DNA from 4 places in the Afipia sp. GW823-FHT06G09 genome. Region 4 is predicted to be linked to each of the others. Evidence: predicted binding sites of a transcription regulator. Region 4 holds the regulator's gene; each other region holds the start of a gene.
The links. The regulator LexA, encoded in region 4, represses DNA repair genes until DNA is damaged. The targets are predictions, from matches to a motif close to TGTTCNNNNTGTGTTCNG.
Positions count from the first base shown of each region.

Region 1: a site for LexA is predicted at 3,126-3,143, ahead of radA (DNA repair protein RadA). Genes of this name have one in related genera too.
Region 2: a site for LexA is predicted at 4,260-4,277, ahead of recA (recombinase RecA). Genes of this name have one in related genera too.
Region 3: a site for LexA is predicted at 3,272-3,289, ahead of AC1Q67_RS24315 (ImuA family protein). Genes of this name have one in related genera too.

Region 1 covers NZ_JBXAHF010000004.1:479,254-486,736, forward strand. The annotation lists gene purF (amidophosphoribosyltransferase) at 1-713, opposite strand, end outside; gene AC1Q67_RS19125 (CvpA family protein) at 757-1,404, opposite strand; gene radA (DNA repair protein RadA) at 1,670-3,088, opposite strand; gene AC1Q67_RS19135 (NHL repeat-containing protein) at 3,320-4,426, shown strand; gene cnbZ (2-amino-5-chloromuconate deaminase CnbZ) at 4,472-5,227, opposite strand; gene AC1Q67_RS19145 (BP74-related protein) at 5,338-5,727, shown strand; gene alr (alanine racemase) at 5,762-6,937, opposite strand; gene AC1Q67_RS19155 (replicative DNA helicase) at 7,019-7,483, opposite strand, start outside.
Region 2 covers NZ_JBXAHF010000001.1:646,443-653,925, reverse strand. The annotation lists gene AC1Q67_RS03320 (PilZ domain-containing protein) at 1-43, shown strand, start outside; gene AC1Q67_RS03315 (PilZ domain-containing protein) at 51-320, opposite strand; gene AC1Q67_RS03310 (hypothetical protein) at 595-864, shown strand; gene AC1Q67_RS03305 (hypothetical protein) at 884-1,069, opposite strand; gene AC1Q67_RS03300 (hypothetical protein) at 1,779-1,946, opposite strand; gene AC1Q67_RS03295 (hypothetical protein) at 2,207-2,374, opposite strand; gene AC1Q67_RS03290 (hypothetical protein) at 2,928-3,134, shown strand; gene AC1Q67_RS03285 (hypothetical protein) at 3,549-3,776, opposite strand; gene AC1Q67_RS03280 (hypothetical protein) at 3,953-4,180, opposite strand; gene recA (recombinase RecA) at 4,388-5,476, shown strand; gene gcvP (aminomethyl-transferring glycine dehydrogenase) at 5,855-7,483, opposite strand, start outside.
Region 3 covers NZ_JBXAHF010000007.1:10,815-18,297, forward strand. The annotation lists gene AC1Q67_RS24305 (error-prone DNA polymerase) at 1-1,047, opposite strand, end outside; gene AC1Q67_RS24310 (Y-family DNA polymerase) at 1,044-2,567, opposite strand; gene AC1Q67_RS24315 (ImuA family protein) at 2,482-3,243, opposite strand; gene ku (non-homologous end joining protein Ku) at 3,529-4,389, shown strand; gene ligD (DNA ligase D) at 4,392-6,944, shown strand; partial or broken gene AC1Q67_RS24330 (anthrone oxygenase family protein) at 6,945-7,344, shown strand; gene ku (non-homologous end joining protein Ku) at 7,376-7,483, opposite strand, start outside.
Region 4 covers NZ_JBXAHF010000001.1:74,251-81,733, forward strand. The annotation lists gene trpC (indole-3-glycerol phosphate synthase TrpC) at 1-340, shown strand, start outside; gene moaC (cyclic pyranopterin monophosphate synthase MoaC) at 344-853, shown strand; gene AC1Q67_RS00380 (molybdopterin molybdotransferase MoeA) at 864-2,072, shown strand; gene AC1Q67_RS00385 (SDR family oxidoreductase) at 2,126-2,869, opposite strand; gene AC1Q67_RS00390 (AraC family transcriptional regulator) at 2,967-3,887, shown strand; gene lexA (transcriptional repressor LexA) at 4,064-4,771, shown strand; gene AC1Q67_RS00400 (ComEC/Rec2 family competence protein) at 4,785-7,079, opposite strand; gene AC1Q67_RS00405 (tautomerase family protein) at 7,215-7,451, opposite strand; gene AC1Q67_RS00410 (SDR family NAD(P)-dependent oxidoreductase) at 7,463-7,483, opposite strand, start outside.

The sequences.
Region 1 (7,483 bases), on a different contig from region 4:
GCGCCGATGATGTCAAGCGCGCAGGTCTCGGAGGCGAGAATCGGACAGTTGTCGAGTTCGCCGAGCACCAGCGGGCGGATGCCGAGCGGATCGCGCGCGCCGATCAGCTTCTTGTTGGTCAGCGACACCAGCGCATAGGCGCCCTCGATGGCGCGAAGAGCTTCGATATAGCGCTCGATGAAACGGCCGCGCTTCGATTGCGCTACCAGATGCAGGATCACCTCGGTGTCGGTGGTCGACTGCATCATTGCGCCGTGGCGGACCAGCTCGCGCCGCAGCGTCAGGCCGTTGGTGAGATTGCCGTTGTGGCCGACGGCAAAGCCGCCTGCATTGAGTTCGGCGAACAGCGGCTGCACGTTGCGCAGGATGGTGCCGCCGGTGGTGGAGTAGCGGACATGGCCGACGGCCATATTGCCGGGAAGGCGTTCGATCACTTCGGCGCGGGAGAAGGTGTCTCCGACGAGGCCGAGGCGGCGTTCGGAATGGAAGCGGTGGCCGTCGTAAGTGACGATGCCGGCGGCTTCCTGTCCGCGATGCTGAAGGGCGTGGAGGCCGAGGGCGGTGATCGCCGCGGCTTCGGGATGCCCGAAGATGCCGAACACGCCGCACTCCTCGCGCAGCGTGTCGCCGTTCAGATCCTTGTCCAGATCGTCATCCAGGTCGTAGTCGGATTTGGAGGGAGGAGTGGAGTGATCGCCGGAAGGGGTTTTCATATGGTCCACCGCGCCCTTGTCTGAGGCAGGACTAGAACTGAATCTAGCGTCCTGCGGCTTTGCCTTCGATCAACTGCTTCATGCCGTCACGGGCTGTTTTCCCGTACCCGCCGTCGTTCCCCACCGTTGCCGTTGTGCGCGGTTCGGGAGCCGCATCAGTCTGCTGCTCCTCGTCGCCTTTTTTCTTGAACCTCTTCAAGATGGTGTTTTCGGGATCATCCGGCAAGAGGCCCATCAGCCAATCGCCGGTTCCCTGCAACATCACCCGCGACTTGGCGTTACGGACCCAATCTGGCTGTTGTTTGTCCGGCACCAGCCAAGCGAAGAACAAAAATGCCACCACCATGATCAAAAGTCCGCGCGCGAGCCCGAACAGGAAGCCGAGGGTGCGGTCGAGTGCGCCGATCCGCGAATCCAAGATCATGTCCGAGATGCGGACGGTGATGATCGACACCACGATCAGCGTCAGAATGAACACGCCGGCGACGACGGCCACCGCCGCGACGGTCTCGTTGTTGAAGTAGGTTTTCGCAGTCGGCAGCAGCTTCTGATAGGCGTAGAGCGTGGTCAGCGCAGCGGCGCCCCAGGCAGCGATCGACAGAATCTCGCGCATGAAGCCGCGGATCATCGCCAGAAGGCCCGACAACAGCATCACGGCAAGAACGATAATGTCGAGAAGCGTTATCGGCATCGGCTGGTCAGATCCGCTTTCAGTTTCAAAACCCCGAATCGGGTTGTCTCAGGTCCGGATAGCTGACGGCCATATCGCACGTCCCGCAAGGGCCGGGAACCCGCAAAAACCCAGACATCAACGGCAAAACTGCATCGCTCTTATGGATCGCCTGTTGCGGTTAACGATCCGTAGCGGACGCAATCTGCAGCCGTTCAACGTCGCGGGCTATATAGCGGCCGGTCACGCCAGCGTCACGCCGCCTTTGGTTCTCGACAGGCTTAATTCAGCCTGAAGCTGCGGTTTTCCCTCGGGCTGTGGCTTTGCTGCCCCGCGCGGCAATGTCCGCAACCAGCGAGGTCAGCGATCCCACCGTATTGAGCGACATTCCGGCGTCGCCGCCGGTATCGCCGCGCGCATTTTCAGGCAGCACGGCGCGGCCGAAGCCGAGCTTGGCGGCCTCCTTCAGACGGGCCGAGGTCTGGGCCACCGGCCGAACCGCACCCGACAGCGAGATTTCGCCGAAATAGACCGCATCGACCGGCAACGGCGCGTTGGCGAGCGACGACACCAGCGCCGCTGCTGCCGCCATGTCTGCCGCAGGCTCGTTGATCCGGAGGCCGCCGGCGACATTGAAGTAGACGTCGTAGCCGGAGAGCTTGACCCCGCAATGCGCCTCCAGCACCGCGAGCACCATCGAAAGGCGGCTGGATTCCCAACCCACCACCGCGCGTCGCGGCGTTCCGAGCGTTGTCGGCACAACCAGCGCCTGCAGTTCGACCAGCACCGGGCGCGTGCCTTCAAGACCGGCGAACACGGCTGTGCCGGGGCTGCCGAGATCGCGCTCGGACAGGAACAGTTCGGATGGATTTGAGACTTCGCGCAGGCCCAGACCGGTCATCTCGAACACACCGATTTCGTCGGTAGGACCGAAGCGGTTCTTCACCGCGCGCAGGATGCGGAACTGCTGCGAGCCTTCGCCCTCGAAGCTCATCACCGCATCGACCATGTGCTCGACCACACGGGGGCCGGCGATCTGGCCGTCCTTGGTGACGTGACCGACCAGAATAAGGGCCGCGCCGGATTTCTTTGCGAAGCGGATCAGTGCCTGTGCCGATGCGCGGACCTGCGTCACCGTTCCGGGCGCGGATTCGACGGTGTCGGTCCACATGGTCTGGATCGAATCGATCACCACGAGGCGAGGCGGGGTTCCTTCCGACAGCGTGGCGATGATGTCTTCGACGGAGGTCTGCGCGGCCAGTTGCACCGCGGCGTCGGCGAGACCGAGACGCGCGGCGCGAAGACGGACCTGCGCGACGGCCTCTTCACCCGAGATGTAGACCACGCGATGTCCCGCGCGCGCCATCAGGCTGGTGGCCTGGGTCAGCAGTGTCGATTTTCCGATGCCGGGATCGCCGCCGACCAGCAGCACCGAGCCGCGAACGAAGCCGCCGCCGGTGACGCGATCGAGTTCACCCATTCCGGACGACAGGCGGGGCGCTTCGGGACTCGAACCGGTGAGGGTTTCCAGCGCGAACGGCCGGCCCTTGCGCTTGGGGCGCAAATTCGCGGGCATGGACGTCGCGCCGGTCGTGTCTTCTTCAGACAGCGTATTCCACTCACCGCAGGATTCACATTTACCCTGCCATTTATTGTAGGCAGCTCCGCAATTCTGACAGACGAAGGAGAGGGCGTTTTTCGCCATGGAGGGGCCTGCCAGCGTCGGAGCAACGGGAATCGTGTGTTCCTCTTTTGTTCACATAAAGCGTTAAAAAGTCAACCCATGTCAGCGCCGGGGACCGATAGCGGGTTACCTTCGGATCGGACTATCGTCTCGGGCGGCCGGCGGGAGGCGACATCTCACATGCGCCGGGACAACAAAACAACGACCACGCTTGACCGGCTACCGGCAAGACGCGGCAAAGGGAGTGACGCCATGAAATGGATTGCCGCCGTTGCCGGCCTCATCCTCGCGAGTGCGGTTCAGGCCGCCGATGCGCCGAAATTCCAGGTCGATGCGCAATGGCCGAAGCCGCTGCCCAACAACTGGATCATGGGACAGGCGGCGGGCGTTGCGGTCGATGCGCAGGATCACGTCTGGGTGTTGCAGCGGCCACGTACGCTGACCGATGACGAGAGGGCGGCGAGCTTCAATCCGCCGCGCACGAAATGCTGCGTGCCAGCGCCGCCGGTGATGGAGTTCGATCAGGCAGGCAATCTGATCACGGCGTGGGGTGGCAAGGGCGAGGGCTACGACTGGCCGACCAACGAGCATGGCATCTATATCGACGCGAAGGGCTTCGTCTGGCTCGCGGGCAACGGCGAAAACGACGGCCAGATTCTGAAGTTCACCCGCGAGGGCAAGTTCGTGATGCAGATCGGCAGGTCCGGTCTGCAGACCAATAGCAGCGACACCACGCGCCTCGGCCGTCCCGCGAACATGACGGTCGATATTGCCGCGAACGAGGTCTATGTCGCGGACGGTTACTACAACCATCGCATCATCGTGTTCGACTCCGAGACCGGCGCGTTCAAGCGGATGTGGGGCGCCTACGGCAAGCCGCCGACAGACGAACGGATGGGGGCCTACAATCCGGACGCACCGCCATCACAGCAGTTCGCCAACCCGGTCCATTGCGTGCGTATCGCGAAGGACGGACTTGTTTATGTGTGCGATCGCCAGAACGACCGCATTCAGGTGTTCAGGAAGGACGGCAGCTTCGTCAAGGAGATGTTCATCGAGAAGCAAACACTGGCCAACGGCTCGGTGTGGGATCTCGAAATCTGGAATGATCCGGCCCAGACATTTCTCATCAATGCCGACGGCGCCAACAACGAGGTCCGCACACTCAAGCGCGAGAACGGACAGATTGTCGGACGCTTCGGCCGCAACGGCCGCATGGCCGGCGACTTCCACTGGATTCACAATCTCGCGCTGGACTCCAAAGGCAACATTTACACAACCGAGGTCGACACCGGAAAACGCGCGCAGAAATTCATGCTGGTCGGCAACATGGTGCTGAAGAAACGGAGCAAGAAGTAGAGGTAGCGGTCATCGAGAGACCGACGGGGGTACGGCTTTCTTTTCTCACCGCGCGTCGATCACCAGTTCGGTCCGCACGCTTCGTACGTCCACCTCGAACTCCATGCCGATCACCGGCGGCCAGGCCGGATACCAGGCAAGACCGATCTGGCTCACCTTGTCTTCGGCAAAGACCGTGTCGAGCAACGGACGGATGTCGTGCACGGTATAAATCTGCGCGGCAGTCACATCGTCCCACTTGCATCCCAGCGCATCGACGCGCTCGCGCATGGCGTTCATGACAAAACGTGCCTTGGTCTCTAGTCCTTTGAGCGACACGTCGCGGCCGCCGACGATGCGGTCGGTGGTGACGCCGTCGCGGATTTCAGGCTTGCCCGAGATCAGGAAGTCACCCGAGGCGCTTGCTTCGGGAACGGTGTAGGTGAAGGCGAAGAACATCGCTTCGGTTGGGACCTCGGTGATCGGTGCGAGGTTGCTGCGCGCCAGCGGATTGACGTCGCCGGACTTGCAGCCCCATTGATGCAGCGTCTTCAGATATTCGCCGTTGAAAGCCTGAAATTGCTCAACGGTCATCGCGGCAGGCGAGCGCAGTTCACAGGCGGCCAGCGCCGTGACGGGGCGGCCCTCCCGCTCAAGATGCGCCTTGATGAAGGCGAAGCCATCGGCCATCGGGATCGGATGCGCAAAACGGACGCGCCGCAAGGCGTAACCGGGCATCGCGGCAACGCCGCTGGAGAACGGCCCGCCCGGGGAGACGATGAACCTGTAGTTTCCGGGTTTGAACTCCATCACGTCCGGCATTCGGCGTTCCCTTCGGGTCTTTTCTCAAATCTCATTGTTGAATCGGGGAGTCTTGAAGTGGAAGGATCATCCATGCAAGCATTGCAACATTTGAACAAGGGATTTCTGGCATGGCATTTTTCAGATGCATTCAGGAAGTTATCAATCGCGGTTTTGTGGTCGAGATTACCGACGAAGCTACAATAAAGAAGGCTCGCGCGATCCTGTCACGAAGGATCACGGAGAGTACGAGCATAAGAGGCGTGATCGTCAAAACGCCGAAACCTTACAACAGGCCATGGAGCTGGCATCTCGATCCGGCTTCGATCGAGTTTTTCGGACAGGCGATGGAAGTGTGCGAGGCTTCGATTGTGCAGGTCGAAAAGCACCTGGACGAGGTGGGCGGAGCATTTCTGCCGCACAACAACTGGTGCCCCTGGCGATCAAGCCTGGTCGAGGAAGTGGTGTTCGACAGCGGGGCTGGAATGGTTGGCCTGCCGATCGAATATGCTGACAGCTGATACTCGCAAGCCGCGGGTGACTTGAGCTGGCCCTTTACTCACCGCCCTTGTAGATGCGCGTATATCGCTTGCCGAGACTGGTCAGCACCTCGTAGCCGATGGTGCCGAAGTGGTGCGCGAGTTCATCGACCGTGATCTCGTTGTTGAGAAGCGATACCAGCGCGCCGCGCCGCGTTGCTCCGGGCGGCAGGGCAGTGATGTCGATCGCCATCAGGTCCATCGAGATGCGTCCGGCAACCGGGCAGCGCTTGCCCGCGACCATCACTTCGGCGCTGCGCATGTTATCGATGCTGCCTGCGGCACGGAAATATCCGTCGGCATAACCTGCCGTGACGATCGCCAGCCGCGTCGGCTGCCGCGCCGTCCAGGTGCCGCCGTATCCGACGTGCTCGCCTTTCTCGATGTTGCGCACCTGCGCCACGCGCACCTTGAGATCGACCACCGGCAGCATCGGCGTATCGGCTTCCGGCGTTGGATTGACGCCGTAGAGGGCCGCGCCCGGACGCACCAGATCGAAATGGAATTGGGGTCCCAGAAAAATGCCGGAGGAGTTCGACAGCGAGGCGGGAACGCCGGAGAACTGCGACGCGATTTCCCGAAATGCCGCGACCTGGCGTCCATTGGCCGGATCGTGCAGCATCTCGGCGCTGGTGAGATGGCTCATCACCAGCGAAATGCCGTGATTGCCGTTCTTGATCCGTGGCAGCAGCGCCTGCGCTTCCATGACGCGGAAGCCGAGACGGTTCATGCCGGTGTCGATGTGAATCGCTGCCTGACCTTCCCAGCCGCTGGTCTTGCGGAACGCGTCCCACTCGGCGAGTTCGGTGGCGTCGCCGATCACCGGGCGGCAATCGATCTTCGCAAACTGATCGCCGGAGCCCGGAAAAAATCCATCGAGCACGTAGATAGCGGAGGTGGGAGTGACTTCACGCGCCGCGCGCGCCTCGTCCAGTGTGGCGACGAAGAAGGTCCTGCATCCTGCCCGCGCCAGCGCGCGGGTGACCTGTGTGATGCCGCAGCCATAGGCGTCGGCTTTCACGACGGCGGCGCAGTCCGCAGGCACCGCATGGCTTTCGAGTTTGCGCCAGTTGGCGACGATGGCGTCGAGGTCGATGGTCAGAACGCCGGTCGCGCTGGCAGGCATGCGCACGTCTGCGGTATTCGCAGTCGCGCCAGATGTCGCGGTCTTGAGATCGGAAGCAGGAGGCATTGGCTCGGGCGGAGGTTCGCAGTGTGATTCAACAGTTGAACCGCACCCTAGCACACTCTTTGCGAGCGAAAGTATGTCCGATCAGCCAAATCGTTCGGGCACCTGGCCGTCATGCGCAAGGTCACCGAACCGCGTGACGTTGGCATCGAAGTGCAGGTTGATGGTGCCGGTGGGGCCGTGACGCTGTTTGCCGATGATGACTTCGGCCTTGCCGTGGACCAGCGACATGTCGAGCATCCATTTTTCATGCTCGGGCGTACCGGGGCGCGGCTCCTTGCTCTGGAGATAGTATTCCTCGCGATACACGAACAGCACCACGTCGGCGTCCTGCTCGATCGATCCCGATTCGCGCAGGTCCGCGAGCTGCGGGCGCTTGTCGTCGCGGTTTTCGACCTGACGCGACAACTGCGACAGCGCAATGATGGGGACGTTCAATTCCTTGGCCAGCGCCTTGAGGCCGGTGGTGATCTCGGTGATTTCCTGCACGCGGTTGTCGGAGCGCTTGCCCGATCCGGACAGGAGCTGGATGTAGTCGATGATCAGAAG
Region 2 (7,483 bases), 570 kb from region 4:
CGTCGTGTGGGCGAAGGGGCCGCGTCTCGGGGTTTCGTTCTAGCTGTCTTTCAATTCTGGGGCGGGCTGTCGAACGCGATGCCGACGCGCTGACCGTTGTTCCAGACCATGCGGCAGCGGGCGATAAAATCATCCGCCTTGATGGCAAGATTGAATCGCGGCGGGATCATCGCAGCATTGGCGACGTCCAGTGCCGCGCCGCGCGTCGATATGTTGCGCACGGTGCAGTCGACGCCAGCGCCATTGAACGTGATGACGCCGCCCTTGAAGACGCGGCGGCGCGTTTCCGACCGCCTTTCCGCCAGTGGTACTTCTGTCATGGCTACCTGCCTCTGGATCACGGCCGCAGACTAAATTGCGGCCGGTTGCCAGCCCTTAAACCGGCGCCTCTCGCAGGCCGCACCCGCATTCAGGATTGATTCACGACGTTGGCAGCGGGGACCCGGGGCTGCCAGGGCTGGTCCGCCGGCGAATTCAGGGGCTTGCCCTGCGATTGCCCCGTCTTGGCCATCGTTTGCCGGTGGAGTAGAACGGTGCCGCCGCCGGGCCGGTGGCGATCAACCTCAAGAATTGGACTGCTCCGGGAGAGTTTTGATGCGGGTGTTTCGGGTGGCGATGCTGATTGCCTTGGCCATGGGCCCGGTTTCCATGCCGGCGTTCGCCCAGTTGATGCCCGGCTTCAAGCTGAACGAGGGCAAGGAGCTCTCCGAGGAGGAAAAGGCGCGGAACAAGGCCAATGAGGAGGCGGCCAAGGCTGCGCGCTCCAAGATCCCCGACGCCAAGGCGAACAGCGATCCATGGGCCTCGGTCCGCAGCGAGCCCGCAGCCAAGCCCGCCGCGAAAGCGAAATCCACCGCGAAGTGATCGTCCGCCGCAAGGCTGGCTACTTCGGGTTTTTCTGGTCGGCTGAAAGCCAGTTGCTGAGGTTGACCGCCACGTCGAGCTGACGGGCTTTCTTCAAGAGGTCATCACGCTTCTGGCAGGGCGGCATCGCGCTTGCCTGATTTCGCGTGTCGTCCGCGATCTTTTGCCACTTTTCTTCGATCGAAATTGAGTTGGTCCGGGCCATGGATGGCGCTCTCCTGTTCGTCAGGGGTGAGCCAGGGCAGCAGCCTAATCGAAGCAGCCGCCGGTTTCCGTAAACCGGTTCAACCGGCGGTTGGTCGAAACGATCCCTTGGGGAGGATGGCCGGCCGGGACATATTTTTGCATCGCGGTGGAACGAAAGCCGCGCCTCATTCGTCTTGCTGAGATATGTCGAGTGGGGGGACACATGTTTAGCCCGATCCGGCTTATTCAGGGATGGCTATGGCCCGTGGCGGAAGAGGCTCCGTCCCCGGCGCAGGATTCGACCAGCATGGCGGATCTGGTCCGGCTGCTTGAAACGAGCCCGGACCCGTCGGCTCCGGCGAACCCGCCGGCGGCAGACACAGCCGACGGCCGAGGCGCCTGACATGGTCTGATCCGCAGGAAAAAGCCGCCCGGTGAGGCGGCCCTTTCCGTGCTTGCTTACTGCTTCGGCATATCCATGCCTTTGTGCGGATCGTCGGCTTTCATGCCGTCCATCATCGCCATGTTCTTGCAGCAGCCGCACGTCCCCATACCCATCTGCTTGTGAACATGGCGGGCTTGTCGGCCATGGGGTCGCCGGCGGCGGCGGATTTCCCGCACATGCCGCCTTGAGCAGGTGAGCTTTGAGCCTGCTGGCCGGAGCCGCCGCACATTGCAGCGGCGGGCGACAGCCCACTTCTTGTAAGCCGCACCAACCGGGGCCCGGGTTACTTCCCTTCGGGCGGCCGCACGGCGTGCAGAAGCTTGTCCAGCTTCGGCGACGTGAGCGGATCGGTGTCGCACACCTCGCACACGTACTGCTTTTGCCTGTTCTTGAAAACCAGCGTCATCCGTTGCCCGCACACGGGACAAACTGAAGGATCAGACGAGGTCATGGGTCGCTCCGCGTGGACGAGGCGGGGAGCACAACACTCTCAGTCACCGGTGATGCCACGGTCGGACGGTGATCTCACAAGCTTAGCGGGTTCCGATTTTCGCTGCATCAGAAATTGCTGCGATAGGATCAGAACATGTCTACTCCCTTCGAGGGAGGCAGCCGGCCAGATACATCTCGCAAAGAAGCGCGAATATTGGAGAGGATTTTAACAAAGAGGGATCTCAAGCGGCCGCACGCTTTCAAAGCCCCGCAACCGGTCTAGTGAATAGGCCCGGCTTTCCGTTCAGCGAGCTTGAGCTCATCGGCGCGCTCACGGCGTTCCCTGGCCAGGAACTCTCTCTCGCGTTTTTCAAACGCCTCAAGCTCTTTCTGAACCACCTGCATGAACTGGTCGTGGGCCGATTTCGCGATCTGGGTAGGGCTCATCGTCGCCACTCCTGTCAAGAAACTGTCACAGGAGAAGTCATTAGCCGTGGCAAAAGTTCGGCGCCATTCATCACTTCGGGTTACAGCCCGCTGATGCCTCGCAAAAACACGTGAGAAGTGATGCGGAGTTTTCGGCCGCACGGCTGCGCATTGTGAACTGTGACCGCGCTCACAGACGCGGCCATCGATTCATGATCTGAAGAATTCGGCTCTTCGAGCCATTCCGAACCCCGGCGGCGCTCATACCGCTGTGGTGCCCTTATCGGGCGTTTCCTCCCTGGACTTAGCCGCCGCTTCCTTGACGGGAGGCGGCGGTTTTTTTGGCGAGGGATCGTTACAGCCGGCCGCGTCTGCGCCACATCCGGACGATCGTCAGGACCGGCCGCGGCCAGAGCAGCACCCTGATCCAGTGCAGCGTTCCGTATCGTGCGCTGGTGCTCATGGCCGCATCATAAATCAGATACTGGCGCTGCTCCATCAGTGCTGTGGTAGGCTCGGCGCGACAGCGGGAGGCGCAGTGCTCATCAAGGGACCAGTTCCGGCTCCGATTACTTTGGCGACGATTGCCGGGGCGTTTCCGGTTTTCCGCGCGCTGTTCAGCGGCGGCAACATCGCACTGGGAGCGGCGGTGGGGTTGGTCGGCGCCGGCATTGCCTATGTCGTCGGAGCCTATTTGCTGCGGAAAATGGGTCTGCCCGTTACGGCGAGCCTGGCGGACGTATCTGCAGCCCGGAAAAACGAAAAAGCCGACAAGCAGTAAGCCAGCAAGCAGAGACCGCCGATGCTCGCGCTGCAATCAAAGGAAGCCCGCGCCGGGAAAGCGGGGGACAAAACCCGGCGCGGGATGAAGGGAGGATTTTCGATCGTCCTGTGTACGATTGAACAACCCCGAATGGCCGAATCCGTTCCCCTCTAACACCGGCCGCTGCAAAATCTCCGTGCAGGAGCATCAGGGAGCGAAAAGGCAAAGCAGCTGCAATGTGTTAACTGTGGCCGCCGGTGACAGCTGTTTGGATTCACTGGCTGGAAATACAGGCCGTTCAAGACGTCTTACGATATGAATACTCATATCCAGCGCGCGGGCCTGAGCTACCGCCTCCAGTAACGGCGGTCGCCCGAAGTCAGGCTGTGCAAATGAAGAGGCCGCCGTTGGGGCGGCCTTACTTTTTATCGTTCAGCCGCGCGTTTGATGACGCTGTCGTTCGTAAACGACGCACATCACGCCGTTCACAGCAAAAACACCGAAGAAAACGACGGCCGCATATTCGGCTCGCACCTGCAACAGCGCCATGGCGACGAGAATGGCGAAGGCCCATGCGGCGTTGATCAACATGCGCTTGAGCAGCGCGCCGCGGGTCGGGACGGCTGCGAACCAGTCGCTCAGGAAGTACCACAGACTCATGCGGACCTCATGTGTTGGCGTAGGCGGTTTCTGTAGTCTGGCTGGACCGAGGGGCGCTTAGCAGCGCACCCCGCCAAGCCGAAACAGGCCTTTCAAATCAAGTTGGGCCACTATGGGTTAACCAGATGAAGGGCCTAGACTTCCAGGAATCTAATTGGCCGCCCACTGAGGCGGCCTTAGGGCCCGACGTGTGGAAGGCTGAACAGCGCGTCGATGATGCGCGTAAGTGTATCGCTCCGGTAGATTGCATAGACCGTAAGGGCGGCGGCAATGAGCGCGGGGATCCAACCAAGCGCTAGACCCCAACCGTCATAGCGAGCGATGAGCACACCATAAATAACAACAAACACGATCAGGGCTGCGAAGAGACCTATGTTCACGCGATGGTCGAGTTCGTCTTTCATGCTCGAAATCTAAATAGGCCACCCCTAAAATCAAATTGAGCCACTAGGGGATAAAACAGGCCAGTACCCGACCTGGCAAAAGAACATATTGCGAACTTGGAACAAAAAGGGTACATTCTTTTCATCGGATCCACCCCGATTCCGGTCCGCCGACCTTGGGAAGCCGTTTGTCCGGCAGGCGAATCCCATACATAAGGAGCATCACAGATGGCCCCCGCCGCCCTGCGTATCGTTGAAGGATCGTCCATGGACAAGACCAAGGCCCTGTCGGCCGCGCTCTCCCAGATCGAGCGCCAGTTCGGCAAGGGCTCCGTGATGAAGCTCGGCAAGAACGACCGGTCGATGGACATCGAGGTGATTTCCTCGGGCTCGCTGGGGCTGGACATCGCGCTCGGCGTCGGCGGTCTGCCCAAGGGACGAGTGGTCGAGATCTACGGGCCGGAATCCTCCGGCAAGACCACGCTGGCGCTGCATTGCGTGGCCGAGGCCCAGAAGAAAGGCGGCATCTGCGCCTTCATCGACGCCGAACACGCGCTCGATCCGGTCTATGCCCGCAAGCTCGGCGTCAATGTCGATGAACTTCTGATCTCGCAGCCGGACCATGGCGAGCAGGCGCTGGAAATCGCCGACACGCTGGTGCGCTCCGGCGCGGTCGACGTGCTGATCGTGGACTCGGTGGCGGCGCTGGTGCCGCGCGCCGAACTCGAAGGCGAAATGGGCGATGCGCTGCCCGGCCTGCAGGCGCGATTGATGTCGCAGGCGTTGCGCAAGCTGACCGCCTCGATCAACAAGTCCCACACCATGGTGATCTTCATCAACCAGATCCGCATGAAGATCGGTGTGATGTACGGCTCGCCGGAAACCACCACCGGCGGCAATGCGCTGAAGTTCTACGCCTCCGTGCGCCTCGATATCCGCCGCATCGGCCAGATCAAGGAACGCGACGAAGTCGTCGGCAATTCGACCCGGGTCAAGGTGGTGAAGAACAAGCTGGCGCCGCCGTTCAAGCAGGTCGAATTCGACATCATGTACGGCGAGGGCGTCTCCAAGATGGGCGAAATCCTCGATCTCGGCGTCAAGGCCGGCATCGTCGAAAAGTCCGGCGCCTGGTTCTCCTATGACAGCCAGCGCCTCGGGCAGGGCCGCGAGAATTCCAAGGCCTTCCTGAAGGCCAATCCCGAGATCACCGCCAAGATCGAAGCCTCGATCCGGCAGAATTCCGGCCTGATCGCCGAGCAGATTCTGGCAGGCTCGCCGGAGCGCGATGCCGATGGCGAGGAGCCGCAGGACGACTAAAGCGTTTTCAAGCGAAGTGGGAACCGGTTCGCGTTAAGAAAACGCGACAACTAAAAAGAGTTCATTTTCGACCGGGCTTCACGGCCCGGCCGGTGCGATCCGAAAAGACGGGAATCCTTTTCGGGCATCCATCGCACCTTCGGAAGCAAACGGGCGTTGTGGATGTTGAGTTGCCGACATCCCCAGCGCCCGATTTGTTTTTGAGCGACGAGCGCGGCTGTTCTCTCTCCGCGTCGTCCCCGCGAAAGCGGGGACCCATACTTCCTAAGCTATCGATGCCGTGGGATGTGGGGCAGATGCGTCGTTCTCTTCAGATGAGAAGAGGAAGGTGGATCCCCGCTTTCGCGGGGATGACCGGTTTGGAATTCGAGCGTGCGCTTACTCCGCCGCCTGCGCGTAGTCGGCGACCGGCGGGCATGAGCAGACCAGATTGCGGTCGCCATGGACGTTGTCGACACGGCCCACCGGCGACCAGTACTTGTCGCTGCGCGAGGTGCCGGCCGGGAAGCAGCCTTCCGCGCGCGTATATGGCCGCTGCCAATGATCCTCGGCGATGTCGTGCACGGTGTGCGGCGCATGGCGCAGCGGCGAAGCTTCAATGGGCCATCGTCCGGCCTCGACGTCGGCGATCTCGCGGCGGATCGCGATCATGGCGTCGCAGAAGCGGTCCAGTTCCGCCTTCGATTCGGATTCCGTCGGTTCGATCATCAGCGTGCCCGGCACCGGGAAGCTCATGGTCGGGGCATGGAAGCCGTAATCGATCAGCCGCTTGGCGATGTCGTCCACCGTCACGCCAGATCCCGCCTTGAGCCCGCGCGGATCGACGATGCATTCATGCGCCACGCGGCCGTTGTGGTTGCGGTAGAGCACCGGGAAATGCGGATCGAGCCGTTTGGCGATGTAGTTGGCGTTCAGGATCGCGACTTCCGTGGCGCGCGTGAGGCCTTCGCCGCCCATCATCAGGATGTAGATGTAGGAGATGACGAGGATCGATGCGGACCCGTAGGGCGCCGCCGACACCGGGCCGACCGCGGCGTCATCACCGTTTGTGATGTTCGCCGGAAGGAACGGCGCGAGGTGTTTCTTCACGCCAATCGGGCCCATGCCGGGACCGCCGCCGCCGTGCGGAATGCAGAAGGTCTTGTGCAGGTTGAGATGGCTGACGTCCGCGCCGTAGTCGCCGGGGCGGGCGAGGCCGACCTGCGCATTGAGGTTCGCGCCGTCGAGATAGACCTGTCCGCCGTGGCCGTGGACGATGTCGCATATCTCGCGAATGTGCTCCTCGAACACGCCGTGGGTCGAGGGATAGGTGATCATCACCGCCGCGAGATCGTTCGCGTGCTGCGCCGCCTTCTTGCGCAGGTCCTCGACATCGACGTCGCCCCGCGCATCGCAGGCGACCACGACAACGTCCATGCCGACCATGCTGGCGGAGGCCGGATTGGTGCCATGGGCGGAGGAGGGGATCAGACACACCTTGCGATGCGCCTCGCCGCGCGAGCGATGATAGGCGCGGATCGCGAGCAGGCCGGCATATTCGCCCTGCGCACCGGAGTTCGGCTGCAGCGATACCGCGTCATAGCCGGTGATGTCGGCCAGCCATTTTTCCAGTCTGGTGAACATGGCGTGATAGCCGCCGGCCTGTTCTTCTGGCGCAAACGGATGGAGCGCGCCGAATTCCGGCCAGGTCACCGGGATCATCTCGGTGGTGGCGTTCAGCTTCATGGTGCAGGAGCCGAGCGGGATCATGGCGCGGTCGAGCGCAAGATCGCGGTCGGACAGCTTGCGCATGTAGCGCAGGAGTTCGGTCTCCGAGCGGTGCTCGTGAAACACCGGATGGGTCATGAATTTGCTGGTGCGTGCGAGGCTGGACGGCAGCGCGTCGCGTGCCTCCTTCTCCACGTCAGCGTAAACCAGATTGCCGCCGAAGGTGCGCCACACGCTTTCGACAATCGCAGGCGTCGTGGTCTCGTCCAGCGCGATGCTGACGGTGGTCTCATTGAGCCG
Region 3 (7,483 bases), on a different contig from region 4:
GCCGAGCACGTAGCACACGGCGGAATTGGCGGCCGAGCCGCGGCCCTGGCAGAGAATGCCTTTCGATCGCGCGAAACGCACGATCGCGTTGACGGTGAGAAAATACGGGGCGTAATCGAGCGTGCGGATCAGCGCGAGCTCGTGCGCGAGGATCTTGCGTACCCTGTCGGGAACGCCCTCGGGATAACGCTCCGCGGCGCTCTCCCATGTGAACTTCTCCAGCGCCTCCTGCGGCGTGAGGTCCGGCATCGTACGCTCTTCCGGATATTGATATTCGAGTTCCGAGAGCGAGAAGGTGCAGCGTTTCGCGATCGCGACCGTGCGGGCGAGCGCTTCCGGGTAGCGCGCAAACAGGCGGTGCATCTCTTCGGGAGGTTTGAGAAAGCGATCGGCATGCCGCTCCCGCCTGAAGCCGAGCGCGTCGATCGTCATGTTGTGACGGATCGCGGTGACGACATCCTGCACGATGCGCCGCTTCGGTTCGTGAAACAGAACGTCATTGGTGACGACGGTCTCGACATGCAGCGACGCTGCGAGATTCGCCAGCTCGTGCAGCCTGAGCTGGTCGTTCGGTCTGCGTCGCAGCGTCAATGCGAGGTAGCCGCGATCGCCGAAGGCTTCCCGCAAGCGGCGCAGCCGCTCGGCGCAGAGTTCATCGGCGTTATCCGGAAGAAGGATGGCGATCAGGCCTTCGCCATAGGCGACGACATCGCGCAATTCGAGGTGGCACTTCGCCTTGCCGGCGCGGCGCTTGCCTTCCGACAGCAGGCGGCAAAGGCGCGCATAGGCGGCGCGGTCGGTCGGATAGACCAGCAGCGAGAAGCCGTCGACGAGGTCGAGGCGGCAGCCGACGATTAGGCGCACGCCTGTCACTTTGGCGGCCTCGTGCGCGCGCACAATGCCGGCCAAGGAATTGCGATCGACGATGCCGAGCGCCTCGATGCCGAACATGGCCGCCTGCGCGAACAGCTCTTCGCAAGAGCTCGCGCCCCGCAGGAACGAGAAGTGCGAGGTCGCCTGCAGCTCGACATAGCGCGGCCCGCTCATCCGAAGATTCCGTGCAGATACCAGCGCTGCGAGCCGGTCTCACCGTGCTCGCCGTCGCCGGCGCGATAGATCCAGAACCGCTCGCCCTGTTCGTCTTCGACGCGGAAGTAGTCGCGCACGGCGTCGAGCTCGGCCTCGCTGCGCCACCATTCCTCGAAGATCCGCTCCGGACCATCGGCGCGCTTCACGCGCCGGCGCACGCCGCGCCAGGTGAATGTCACGGGCGGATGATCGGGCAGAAGCGCCACGGTCTCGATCGGCTCGGGCGAGGCGAGGAGCCGCACCGGCCGCGGCCACGATCCCGACCAGGACGCGCCGGCGTCGGGCGAAGCGGGCGAAGCGCGGGCGACCGATCGTTCCGGCACGTCGCTCTGGACCGGGAGGATGCGATAGAGCCGCTCGCTCCCGATGCGATTGGACAGCGTGTCGATCAGATCGCTGATGTCGGCGTCCGGCGGCGCGGCGAGATCGGAGATGGTCTGCTTCGCGTCCAGGGGCTCGGCGTTCGTCGCGGCGAGCCGCATAAGCTCGATGCCGAAGCCGGGATCAATGGTCTCGATCTTGTCGGTGAGGAGCCGCGTCAGCCGCCTGGCGTCGCGCACCGGCAAGGCGGTGCCGACGCGGACCCCCACCATCCGCGCGTCGACGCGGTGATAGAGAAGGTCGAGGCGCCGGGCGCCCTGCCCGCGCGCCTCGAGCAGGATGCAAAGTTCGCTCACCAGCTTGGCGATGTATCGGGCGATCGTCTCGGCCGCCGAGATCGGCTCGGGGAATTGCCGCCGCACCTCGGCGATCTCGGCCGGCCGGATCGGGTCGATCGGCTCGCTGAGACGACGCATCCCTTGGTCGAGGCGGCGGCCGATGTCGGAGCCGAAGCGCAGCGCGAGCGGCGCGCGCGGGGTGCGCTCGAGGTCGCCGATCTGGTCGAGGCCGAGCCGGCGCAGGCTGTCGACGGTCGAAGTCGGCAGCCGCAATGCCGCGATCGGCAGCGACATGATCGCCGCGGCACTCTCGCCAGCGGGAACGACCATCGTCGGCCGCGCGGCGAAGCGCGCGAGCGCATGCGCGGCGCCCCAGGTGTCGGCCATCGCCGCGCGCGCCGACAGGCCGGCGGCTTTCAGGCGCGCCACCATATCGGCGAGCATGGCGGCCTCGCCGCCGTGAAGATGGGTGGCGCCGGTCGCCTCGATGACGAGGCCGTCGGGCGGGTCTGCCGCGACGATCGGCGAATAGCGGCGCAGCGCCCAGAGCGCGAGCCGGTCGAGCGCCGCGAGGTCTGCGTCCGGCTCGGCGTCGCGCATGACGAGATCCCGCACCAGCGCCTGCGCCTTGCTGGCGGCCATGCCGACGCGCAGGCCGGCGCGCTGCGCGGCCGCATCGGCGGCTACGATCTCGCGACGTCGACCCTCTCGGCCGACAAGAACGAGCGGCGTCTCAGGCGGAGGCGCGGCGTCGCCCAACATCCTTCTGAGCCGGTCCGTGGACCAGATCGGAAGGAAGAGCGAGACGACCCTGGTCATCACACGCCTCCACAACAAAGTCGGCGCATTCTCCGGCGCGCGATCGGATGAGCTCGAGCAGCCAGCGCGGCCGCCCGACGCCGGGGACCGGCAGCGGCGCCGACGGCACGGCCGACACGCGCCATCGCGTCGTCGCCGCCGTCGGCATGCCGAAATCCGCCGCCTCGGTCTGCCGCCGCCAGCGCCGGACCGCGATGCCGAGCGTGCCGGAGGCCTCGGCCGCGAGCTGGAGCCGGCGCGAGGCGGTCATGGAAAGCCGCGACACCTCGGCGACGACGGCGCCCAATCCGGGATGCCGCAACCCTTCCTCGAAACAGGCGAGCAGGGCTTTTTCGTCGCCGCACTCGACATAGACGACGCGACCAGACGCGAGGCCGGCCTGGGCCAGCGCCGGCGCGAACAGATCGGGCCGCGTCACGCACCACAGCACCTTGCCGCCGCTGCGCGCCGCGACGCCGGCGGCGAACAGCGCGGCGGCCGCGCCGTCCACGGCGCCGTTGCCGCCGCCGGCGACCTCATGCAGCGCCCCGCGCAGCAACCCTCCTTCCGGAAGAATCCGGTCGATCGCCGCCACGCCAAAGGGCAGGACCGCGCGCTGCTGCGCGGTCCTGCCCTCGAGCCGGGCGATGCGTGCCCGGAGCTCGGACACGACTGATCGGGGGGCGGACGTACTCATGTCCTTGCAACGCTCTCCGCATTTGATATGTTCTATGTTTGTTCTTCTCTGGCTTCAGAGTCAATCCGAGTCGTGAGCGCCTCAAGCGGGAACTAGGAAGGCCTCGGGAACCGGAGCGCCGAGCGTGGCTTCGCCGCGCCGTTGCCGGTCAGAGGCCCTTGCGACGGAACGAATCCCTTGTTTTCCGCGTTGCTGCTTCTGCCGATTTATCCGCCGAAATTCTCTTCGTCGCGTTCGCATGGGCCGCGATTTGTGCCGGGCGGCTGTAATGAGTGAGGGCATCGCGTGGCGCCAAGGGCGAACTGGAAGGGGTTTTTGAAGGTCGCGGAAGTCGCCTGCCCGGTCGCTCTCTATACGGCCGCCTCAACCTCCGAACGGATTGCTTTCCACACGATCAACCGCGCGACCGGCCATCGCGTGCGCCGCCAGTTCGTGGATAGCGATACCAGCAAGCCGGTCGAGAAGGATGAACAGGTCAAGGGCTACGAGGTTAGCAAGGGCGAGTATGTCGTGCTCGATCCTGAGGAAGTGGCCTCGGCCGTGCCCGATAGCGACAAGACGCTCTCAGTATCCGCCTTCATCGGCTGTGGCGATATCGACGATGTCTATTTCGACAAGCCTTACTATCTCGCGCCGGCCGACAAGATGGCGGAGGAAGCCTTCGCGCTTATTCGCGAGGGCATGCGCAAGAAGAAGGTCGCCGCCATCGCGCAAACCGTGTTGTTCCGGCGCGTCCGCACACTCCTGATCCGAGCGCACGGCGACGGGCTGATCGCGACCACGCTCAATTTCGACTACGAAGTCCGCTCGGCCAAGGAGGCCTTCAGCGACATTCCTGCGATGAAGATCAAAGGGGAGATGCTCGAGCTCGCGGAACACATCATCAAGACCAAGAAGGGCAAGTTCGACGCCTCGAAATTCGACGACCGCTATGAGAGCGCCCTTGCCGATCTCGTGAAGGCAAAACTCGAGGGCAAGAAGATCGAAGTCCGCAAGGAGCCGAAGAGCGAGAAGGTCGTCGATCTGATGGCGGCGCTCCGCGAAAGCGCTGGCCTCGGCAAGAAGAAGGCCGCGGCGAAATCGACCGCCAAGAGAAAGGCGACATCGACGTCGCGCGCCGCCGCGCCGCGCCGGAAGGCGAGCTGACGATGGCGCTCGAGACCTACCGGAAGAAGCGCAATTTCTCGACGACGCCGGAGCCGAAGGGTGGACGAGCCCGCAAGAGCGGCAGCAGCTTCGTCATTCAGAAGCACGACGCCACACGGCTTCACTATGATTTCCGCTTGGAGATGGATGGCGTCCTGAAGAGCTGGGCCGTCACCAAGGGGCCGAGTCTGATTCCCGGCGAGAAGCGTCTGGCGGTCCATGGCGAGGATCACCCGCTGGAATACGGGGACTTCGAAGGGACCATCCCCAAAGGTGAATATGGCGGCGGTACCGTGATCGTGTGGGACCGCGGAACCTGGTCGCCGATCGGCGATGCCCGCAAAGGGTACGCGAAGGGACATCTCGATTTCGAGCTGCAGGGCGAGAAGCTCGGCGGTCGCTGGCATCTCGTGCGTATGCACGGCAAGCCCGGTGAGAAGCGCGAGAACTGGCTGCTGATCAAGGGCGACGACGCCTTCGCGCGTCCAGACGGGCAAGACGATATTCTGGACGAACGGCCGGAATCCGTGAAGACAGGCCGGCAGGTCTCGGATGTGGCCGGCGAGGCGCCCGGCTGGTCGTCGAAGACGGGGCGGATCAGAAAAGCCACGAAGCCCCCGCCCAGCGCCAAGGTGGACCTGCCATCCCAGCCCGAACGGGCTGTCAGTCCCGATCCGTCGAAACTCAAGGGCGCCAAGAAGACCTCCATGCCGGGTTTCGTCGAGCCGATGCTGGCGACGCTCGCCGCCGCCCCGCCATCTGGCGATCGCTGGCTTCACGAGATCAAATTCGACGGCTATCGACTCCAGGCGCGGATCGAGGCTGGCCGCGTGAAACTGCTGACGCGCAGCGGGCTCGATTGGACGAAGAAGTTCGGCAAGGCGGTCGTCGCAGCTCTGCAGGACCTGCCGGTCGGCACCGCGATCGTCGATGGCGAACTCGTCGTCGAAACCGATGCCGGCGCCTCCGATTTTTCCGCGTTACAGGCCGACCTCAGCGAAGGTCGCAGCGATCGCTTCGCATTCTATGTCTTCGATCTGCTCTATCTCGACGGCTATGACTTACGCGCGCTGCCGCTGATCGAGCGGAAGGTTTTGCTCGAGCAGGTGGTCTCCACCTCGGACGGCATCGTCCGTTACAGTGGTCATTTCGACGAGAATGGCGCGTTGGTGCTGCGTCATGCCTGTCGCCTTAGCCTCGAAGGCGTCATCTCGAAACTGCGCGATGCGCCTTATCGAACCGGACGCGCCAAGAGCTGGATCAAATCGAAATGCTCGGCCCGCCAGGAATTCGTCATTGCCGGCTTCGTGCCGTCAACGGTTTCGCGCAAGGCGATCGGCTCGCTCGTGCTCGGAGTATATGACGGCGGCGTGCTTCACCATGTCGGACGGGTGGGCACCGGATTTACCGGCGCGGTCGCGGAAGACCTGTTTCGGAAGCTCGACCGGCTTCGTGTCACGTCCAGCCCGTTCGGCGAGCGGTTGACATCGGAGGAGGCGCGCCAGGTCAAATATGTCCGGCCCGAGATGGTGGCTGAGGTCGAGTTCAGGGCCTGGACGGCGGACGGCCATCTGCGCCACGCCTCGTTCCGAGGTCTGCGCGAGGACAAGGCCGCGCAAGAGATCATTCGGGAGATACCAAAGTCTGGTGCGAAGGCGCCGCCGCCGCAACGGCGCACCGTCAAGCTCACGCATCCGGACCGGCTTTACTGGCCGGACGAAGGCGTCACCAAGGAAGGGCTGGCCGACTACTATACAGAAATCTGGCGCCACATCGCGCCGTTCGTCGTCGGTCGCCCACTTGCCCTTCTCCGCTGCCCGAGCGGCATCACTGGCGAGAAGTTTTTCCAGAAGCACGCCTGGAAGGGGCTCAATCCGAACATCGTGTTGGTGAAGGACCCAAGAGAGCCTGCGGAAGAACCGTTGATCAGCGTCAACGATCTCGATGGCCTGCTCGGGCTTGTTCAGTCGGCGGTGTTGGAAATTCACCCGTGGGGCTCGACGGTCGCCAACTGGGAGCGTCCCGACATGATCGTCATGGATCTCGATCCCGGCGAGGACGTCACCTGGCAGGCGGTGATCGACGCCGCGCAGGAGGTTAAGCAACGGCTCGCAGATGCGGGACTGGCGGCCTTCGTGAAGACATCGGGCGGCAAGGGTCTGCACGTCGTCGCGCCTTTGAAGCCGAAAGCCGATTGGCCCGCGGTCAAGGCCTTCACCAAGGGTCTGGCCGATGCGATGGCCGCAGACGATCCCGACCGCTTTGTATCGACGATCACCAAGGCGAAGCGCCGGGGCAAGATCCTCGTCGACTATCTGCGCAATCAGCGAGGCGCGACAGCGGTCGCCGCGTATTCGACCCGGGCGCGGCCAGGTGCGGCCGTCTCTGCGCCTCTGAGCTGGGACGAACTCGGCCCGGGCATCGGGCCGGCCTATTTCACAGTTGAAAACATGCCGACACGCCTCGCCGCGCTTACGGGTGATCCGTGGGACGGCTTCCGCGCCGCCGCCGTGCCGTTGGCAACCGGGACCGCGCGGCGCAGGCGGGCTGCATAGATGGTCGGCCTTCTCGCTCTCACGCTCGCCGCTATTTTCTTTGGCGCAGCGATCTATATCAGCCTTGCCGAGCCCAGCCCCCGCGCTCGCCCAATGGGGTCCAGCCTATGAACGGGATATGCGATGCAGGCCAGCCTTGCCGCGGCCGCGGGCGCTCTCGGCCTGGTCGCGTGGTGGCAAAGTGGCCACCTCCTCTGGGGTGCTTGGCGCGCCGCTCATCCTCGCCAACTGGCCCTATACCTTGCTCCTTATCATGCCGGTGAATAGGGAACTGGTATCCAAGGCCGCGTCCGAGGAGACGCAGGCTTTGCTCCGGCGATGGGGAACGCTGCACGCTGGCCGCGGCGCGCTCGGAGGCCTCGCGACGGTTGCCTATCTCGTGGCCAGTTCGGCAGAATGACCGCGTCTGCTTTCTTGAGATCGCGCTGAGCCTACCGACTCTTGGCCTTGCTCTCGGATGAGATGCTCTTCTTCAGCGCGTCCATGATGTTAATGACATTGCTGGGCGGAGCTTCGGACTCCGCCTTTGCTTTGGCGGG
Region 4 (7,483 bases):
CGCCCACGGCATGGACGTGCTGCTCGAGGTGCACAATCGTGAGGAACTCGACCGCGCGTTGAAGCTGAAATCGCCGCTGCTCGGCGTGAACAACCGCAATCTGCGGACATTCGAGGTCACGCTTGCGACCAGCGAAGAGCTTGCACCGCTGATCCCGAAGGATCGCATCAGCGTCGGCGAAAGCGGCATCTTCGCGCCTGACGATCTTGCACGGCTTGCGGGTGTGGGCATGAACACGTTCCTCGTCGGCGAAAGCCTGATGCGCCAGGCCGACGTGACGGCTGCGACGCGTACGTTGCTTGCCCGCAGCGATGCACAACGCGCCACCGGGACGCGCTGAGCCGTGGCCAAAAAGACATCAAAGAAGAAGGTAGGCGCCGCCCTCACCCATATCGACGCCAAGGGTGAAGCGCGCATGGTGGACGTCTCCGCCAAGCCGGACACCGAGCGTGTGGCCGTGGCCGAAGGTCATGTCATCATGACCCGCAAGACGCTCGATCTGATCGTGAAGGGCAATGCCAGCAAGGGCGACGTGCTCGGCACCGCGCGCGTCGCCGGCATCATGGCGGCAAAGCGCACCTGCGACCTCATTCCGCTCTGTCATCCATTGGCGCTGTCGAAGGTAACGCTCGACATCACGCCCGACACCAAATTGCCCGGCTGCCGCGTGCGCGCGACCGTGAAGGTCAAGGGCCCGACCGGCGTCGAAATGGAAGCGCTGACCGCGGTGTCGGTCGCGTGCCTCACCATCTATGACATGGTGAAGGCTGTGGAGCGCGGCATTCAGATCGAGGCCGTCCGTCTGGTCGAGAAAAAGGGCGGCAAGTCTGGCCATTATCTGGCAGACGATTAAGGATTGCACCATGGCGCTGATGCCGGTCGCCGAGGCCTATGCCGCCGTTCTCAAGGACGCCAGCGCCCTTCCCGAAGAAACGGTTGCGCTCGGCGAAGCGTTTCATCGCACACTCTCCCGCGACGTCGCGGCGCTTCGCACCCAGCCCCCCGCCGCCATGTCGGCAATGGATGGATACGCGGTACGCGCCATCGACGCAGTGACCGGCGCGCGGCTGAAGGTAATCGGCGAAGTCGCCGCAGGCCGGCCCTTCAATCAGACGATCGGTGCGGGACAGGCGGCGCGGATCTTCACCGGTGGCGTCATTCCCGGTGGCGTGGATGCCGTGGTCATTCAGGAAGACACCACGCGCGACGGCGAGTTTGTCATCGTCAACGAAGCCATCGCGGCGGGAAAGAACATCCGTCCCGCCGGCATCGATTTTCGCGAAGGCGACGTGCTGTTGCCGCGCGGTTCTCTGCTCAACGACCGCGCCCTCGCGCTGGCGGCGGGGATGAACCATCCGCGTTTGCCGGTCCATCGCCGTCCCAAGGTCGCGATCCTTGCCACCGGCGATGAGCTGGTCGCGCCGGGCACAACACCCGCCCCGGGACAGATCGTCTACAGCAATTTCTTTGCGCTGAGCGCGCTCGTGCGCAACGAAGGTGCCGAACCGATTGATCTCGGCATCGCACGCGACACGCTCGATTCAACCTCGAACGGAATCAAGCGTGCGCGCGATCTCGGCGCGGACATTCTCATCACCACCGGCGGCGCCTCGGTCGGCGATCACGACCTGGTTCAGGCCGCGCTGACAGCCGAAGGCTTCGACATGGCCTTCTGGAAAATCGCGCTGCGGCCCGGCAAGCCGATGATGAACGGACGGCTCGGAGCGATGCGCGTGCTCGGTCTACCCGGCAACCCGGTGTCGTCCTACGTCTGCGCTTTCCTGTTTCTGGTGCCGCTGATCCGTTCGCTCTCCGGGCGAACGCGCGTCGATCATCCGCTTGAACATGCGGTGCTGGGACACGAACTGCCCGAGAACGACAAGCGGCAGGACTATCTGCGCGCGCGTGTCGCGCCCGGCCGCGACGGGGTGCCCGTCGCGACCTCGGTGGGCGCGCAGGACAGTTCGCTGGTGGCAAAACTGGTCGAGGCGAATGCGCTGATCGTCCGGCCGCCGTTCGCTCCGGCAGCCGCCGCCGGCTCGCCCTGCACGATCCTGCGGCTTCCCGCGTAGAAAAAGCCACCTGCGCCGATCCACGATCCATCGCAAACCGGCGGCTGTGCTGTCTATCTCGCCTGAGCCAGCGCCACGGCGTCGGCACCCGCCGGAAAGCGCAGTTGCCCGGTCGCATCGTTGGCGGCACGCCAGACCGCTTCCGCCACATCGGATTCTGTCGTGACCGCGGCCGGCTGCGTGAACGCGGCAAAGACCTGCTGCGCAAAGGGCGCGTAGGCTTGCGGGATCAACCCCTCCATCCGGTTTCCCGAATTGCTGCTGAAGCGCGTGGTCGGCCCATAACCGGGTTCGACCAGTTTTACGCCCACCCTGAACGCGGCGAGTTCATGCGCCAGCGAGCCGGTAAATCCCTCGATGGCGGTCTTGCTCGCGGTGTACGCCGCGACCAGCGGCATCGGCGCCAGCGTGGCGCTCGAGGTCACGTTCACCACCACGCCCGACTTTCGCGCGCGGAACTGCGGCAGCACCGCCTGCGTCATCGCCATCATGCCGAACGTGTTGGTCTCGAACACCTCGCGCACCGTTGTCATCGGCGTCGCCTCGAACGCGCCGAAAAGTCCGATGCCGGCATTGTTGACCAGCACGTCGATGGGACCGCTCGCTGCGATGACAGCCGCAATGCTTTCCGGTCTGGTCACGTCGAGCGGCAACACGCGGAGCGTATCGTTGCGAGGCAATATGTCTTCGCGCGGCGTCCGCATGGTGGCGATCACCTTCCAGCCCTGTGCATCAAAGTGCCGGGCGGTTTCGAGGCCATAGCCGGACGAGCATCCCGTAATAAGAATAGTCTTCATGATCACTTTCCCGATGATTTTGGTACGGTTGCTATGGCGGACGCTGTCCGGACGATCTACAATGGAAAGTCCATATTTCCTTTGCGAGCGTCCGGATGTGACCGATCCCCTCTCCGAAGTCATCGCCCTGCTTCAGCCGCGCACGGTGTTCTCCAAACGCATCAGCGGTGCCGGACGCTGGGGCGTGCGCTATTCGGACTTCGGCCAGCCCAGCTTCTGCGCCGTACTTGAGGGAAGCTGCCGCCTCGCGGTCGACGGTCACCCGGCCCTGACGCTGGAAGCCGGCGACTTCGTGCTTCTGCCCGCGACACCTGGATTCACCATGTCCGGTTTCGAGCCGGTGCGGCCCGAACGCATCGACCCGAAGGTGATGCTTTCCCCGGTGGGCGAAGTCCGCCACGGCACCCGCGGCGGGCGGCCGGATGTACGTTTACTTGGCGGCTATTTCGTTTTCGACTCCCCCAACGCATCCCTGCTCGTATCGCTGCTGCCGGGATTGATCCACGTGCGCGGGGTCGAGCGGCTCTCCGTGCTGGTGCAACTCGTCGGAGAGGAATCGCGCGCGCAGAGACCCGGCCGCGATCTCGTGCTCACGCGCCTCGTGGAGGTGCTCCTGATTGAAGCACTTCGATTGGCGCCGGCTGATGGCGCGCCGCCCGGACTGCTTCGCGGACTGGCCGATCCGCGGCTCGCTCCGGCGATGCAGCAGATGCACGGTCATCTCGCGCGGCCGTGGACGATGGCGCAACTGGCCGGGAAAGCCGCGCTGTCGCGCTCGGCATTCTTCGAGCGCTTCACGCGGACCGTGGGTCTGCCGCCGATGGAGTATCTGCTCGCCTGGCGCATGGCCGTCGCCAAGGATCTGCTCCGCCGTCAGGACATCGGGCTTGGCGAAGTCGCCGAGCGGGTCGGCTACGGCTCGGCAAGCACCTTCAGCACTGCCTTCAGCCGGCATGTGGGGCAGTCCCCGGGCCGCTACGCGCGCGCTTCGGCAGAAGCTGTCGGCGCGTTGACGTGAAATTAAGGGGTTGCGGAACACATATGGAACAGATAGTGTTCGTTCATGATTTGTTTCGAGTGACTCGCAACTCCTGAGTGTCCCTTTTCATTGTTTCGCAGTGGGGATCCAGAGAGGCGCAGCTTCGGATCAGACACGGGAATTCTTGAGATCCTTGGGATCGGGGACCAATTCAGATGCTGACACGCAAACAGTATGAGCTTCTGCGCTTCATCAACGAGCGGCTCAAGGAAGCTGGTGTTCCGCCCTCCTTCGATGAGATGAAGGATGCGCTGGACCTGCGGTCGAAGTCCGGTATCCACCGGCTCATCACTGCTCTCGAGGAGCGCGGCTTTATCCGGCGGCTCGCCAACCGAGCCCGCGCCATAGAGGTCATCAAGCTTCCCGAAACGAGTGCCAGCCCCGGCGGCGCACGCCGCGGCTTCACGCCCAGCGTCATCGAGGGCAACCTGGGCAAGGTTCGCTCGGCGCCGTCGCTCGGCCCCGACGAAGATGCAAGCTTCCCTGTCGCCGTACCGGTCATGGGCCGGATCGCGGCCGGTACACCAATCGAGGCGCTGCAGACCCGCAGCCACACCATCAGCGTGCCGCCCGACATGCTCGGGTCCGGCGAACACTACGCCCTCGAAGTGCGCGGCGACTCCATGATGGAGGCTGGTATTCTCGATGGCGACACCGTGCTGATCCAGCGCAACGAGACCGCCGACACCGGCGACATCGTGGTGGCGCTGATCGACGAGGAAGAAGCCACCCTGAAGCGCTTCCGGCGGCGCGGTGCGTCCATCGCCCTGGAGCCTGCCAACGCAGCGTACGAAGTCCGAATCCTGCCGCCCAACCGCGTGCGGATTCAGGGCAAGCTGATCGGCCTGGTCCGCAAGTACTGAGTTCGACTCGAGATCAATCGTCCGGCTGGAGATCGCTCTCCGCCGGCGTAGCATCGACAGGCTGCACCGGGCGATTTGCCGGTACGGCGGGTGTATCTGCTCCATCATCGCGGGTCGCGGGCGCCCATGGACGGCCCACCCCGCGGCGGTTGGCGCTGATCGCGTAGCCGTCAGCGGTTTTGCGCAGAGCGAGTGTGCCGCGCCTGCGCAGCATTTCCTGATCCAGCACCATGGCCGCACAGTCGGCGGGCGGCTGACGCAGTGTCACGATCACAGCGGCCCGCACGCAGTCGTCCCCGAATGCTTCCGGTTTCAGTGTCAGCGCAACTGTCGAGCCGTCCGCTGTCTGCACCACACATCCGGACGTGTCGCACGAGACGCCATCGCTGAGCGATACATCGGTAGCCTTGCGCATGTCGGCGTCGGCCGCGAGCCACTCGCGCGACAGGAAGACGTCCTTTCCGGTGCGCATCAGGCGCAGTCTGCCGTCCTTCCCTCGCACCGCAACGGTGTGGCCGTCTCCCGCCACAAGAATATCCGGCTGCGGCGCCGTCAGTGCCCAGACCGTTGCGAATGCGATGAGCCCTGCACCCGCCCAACGCAGCGGCGTCCGCAGCAGACCGAGTACAATGATCCCCGCACTCATCACGGCCAGCGGGCCGGCACCGAATGACGCGATCTGGCCGATGGCGCCAGGCAGCGCTGCCACCCATTGCGACACCGCCACCATCCATCCGATGCCGACATCCATTAGCCGCCAGAACACGCCGTCGAAGCCGAACGGCATCGCCAGCAACCCGAGCAGCCCTGCGGGCATCACCAGTATCGAGACCACCGGCATCGCCGCGAGATTGGCCAACACGCCGTAAGGCGTCACGCGATGAAAATGAAACGCCGCGTACGGCATGGTCGCGAACCCGGCCACCAGCGACGCCAGCGCCAGCATCGTGATCTCGCGCCCTCCCCAGAGCGCCGCACGCGCAACCTGCGAATTGTCGGGCGATGCGAACAGGTTCGGCATGCCGATCTGGATCAACGCCACGAGTCCCAGCGTCGCCGCGAACGACATCTGGAAACTCGGATGCACGAGTGCTTCCGGCGCGATCAAGAGCACGATCATCGCCGCAACCGCCAGCGTACGGAACGTAATCGCGCGGCGATCCACCATCACCGCGATCAGCACCACCGCCGTCATGAAGAACGAGCGTTGGGTGGCGACCTCCGCGCCCGATAGCAGCAGATAAAATGCTGCGGCAATCAGCGCGGCAACTGCCGACCATTTCTTGATCGGGAACGTCACAGTGAGTGCTGGAAACAGCGCAAGCAGCGCGCGCACCGCGAAAAACACCACGCCCGCCACCACCGCCATGTGATAGCCCGAGATCGACAGCACATGGCCGAGTCCCGAAACAAACATCGCGTCGTTGACCGGCGCGGAAATCGCGTCACGCCGCCCGGTCAGCAGCGCCGTCGCGATGGCGCGGTTGTCGCCACTGAGCACACCGCGAATGCGCGCATCGATGGCGTCGCGCATGCCCTGCATCGTAGCAGCGTAGCGCAGATATGCGCCGCCGCTGCGTGGGGCATCAACCGTCTTGATCGCCCCCATCGCGAAGCCAGACGCACCGATGCCCTGGAAGTACATGTCGCGTCCGAAGTCGTAGCTTCCCGGACGCAGCGGCGAGAGCGGCGGCAGCAATCGCGCCTTCAGTTCGACAAAGCTGCCGACGGCCGGCGCTGTCCCCTTTTTGACCGACAGCCGCACGCGTTCGAGCTTGATCCCGCCGCGCGGCGAGTCCATCTCTTCGACGCGCAGCACGAAGCGGTCCGTGCGCTCGCGCTCGTCACGGGTCTCAACGAACCCCTTCAGCGCCACCGAGAACATCGGACGCGCGAGAACACCGTGAGCGACGCGCGCGGTCTTCAGAGTAGCTGCGGCAAATCCTGCTGATAACGCGGCCAGAATCACCACAAGGGGAAAGACGCGGCCGCGCCGCGCAACGAAGGCCGCAACACAGAACGCGAATGCCGTCGCGGCGGCGACCAGTGCCACGGGCTCGCGGTCCGCCGCAAAATAGATCGCAATGCCCGCGCCGAACGCGACCGGCACCCAGGGCAGCAACCGGCCCGGTCCGGCTTCCGCCGTGATCCAGCTTCGGGCTTTTCCGATGAGGAATGACGATGCGCTTTCCGTGAAGCCGGCGGCGGCAGGCTCAGCACTGCGGGGCGGCCAAGAAATAGCTCGGCCGATGGCGCGCCCCGCCCGGCCTTTGGATCTCTCTCGGTCTTCGCCGCCCCCGCCCGCCATCGCGTTGCTCCGGCATCGCCGAGACAATGCTAGCGGAAGCGACCAGGCTGGATAGCGGAACGGATGCAGAATGCGCTGTTCGATTTTAACCGCCGAAAAACAGAGGCCGCCAAGTGATGGCGGCCTCCGTCCCGGTTATTTGCCGCTGGCGGCGCGCTGCTTTCGGTATTCGAGCGCGGGCAGGCCGCCCCATCCCCAGTTGTCCGTGTCGACCTCCTCGATAACGACGAAGGTGGATTCAAGCGGCTTGTGGAGGACGTCGAGCAGAAGCTGGCTCGCGCCGGCAATCAGACGCGCCTTTTCTTCCGCCGTGACGGAGGTCCGGCCGGGGCCGGATCCCTCGCGCGTAACCTGGATCGTGACAATCGGCATGACAGCCTCCGTTAGTGACCGGCGCTCTGGCC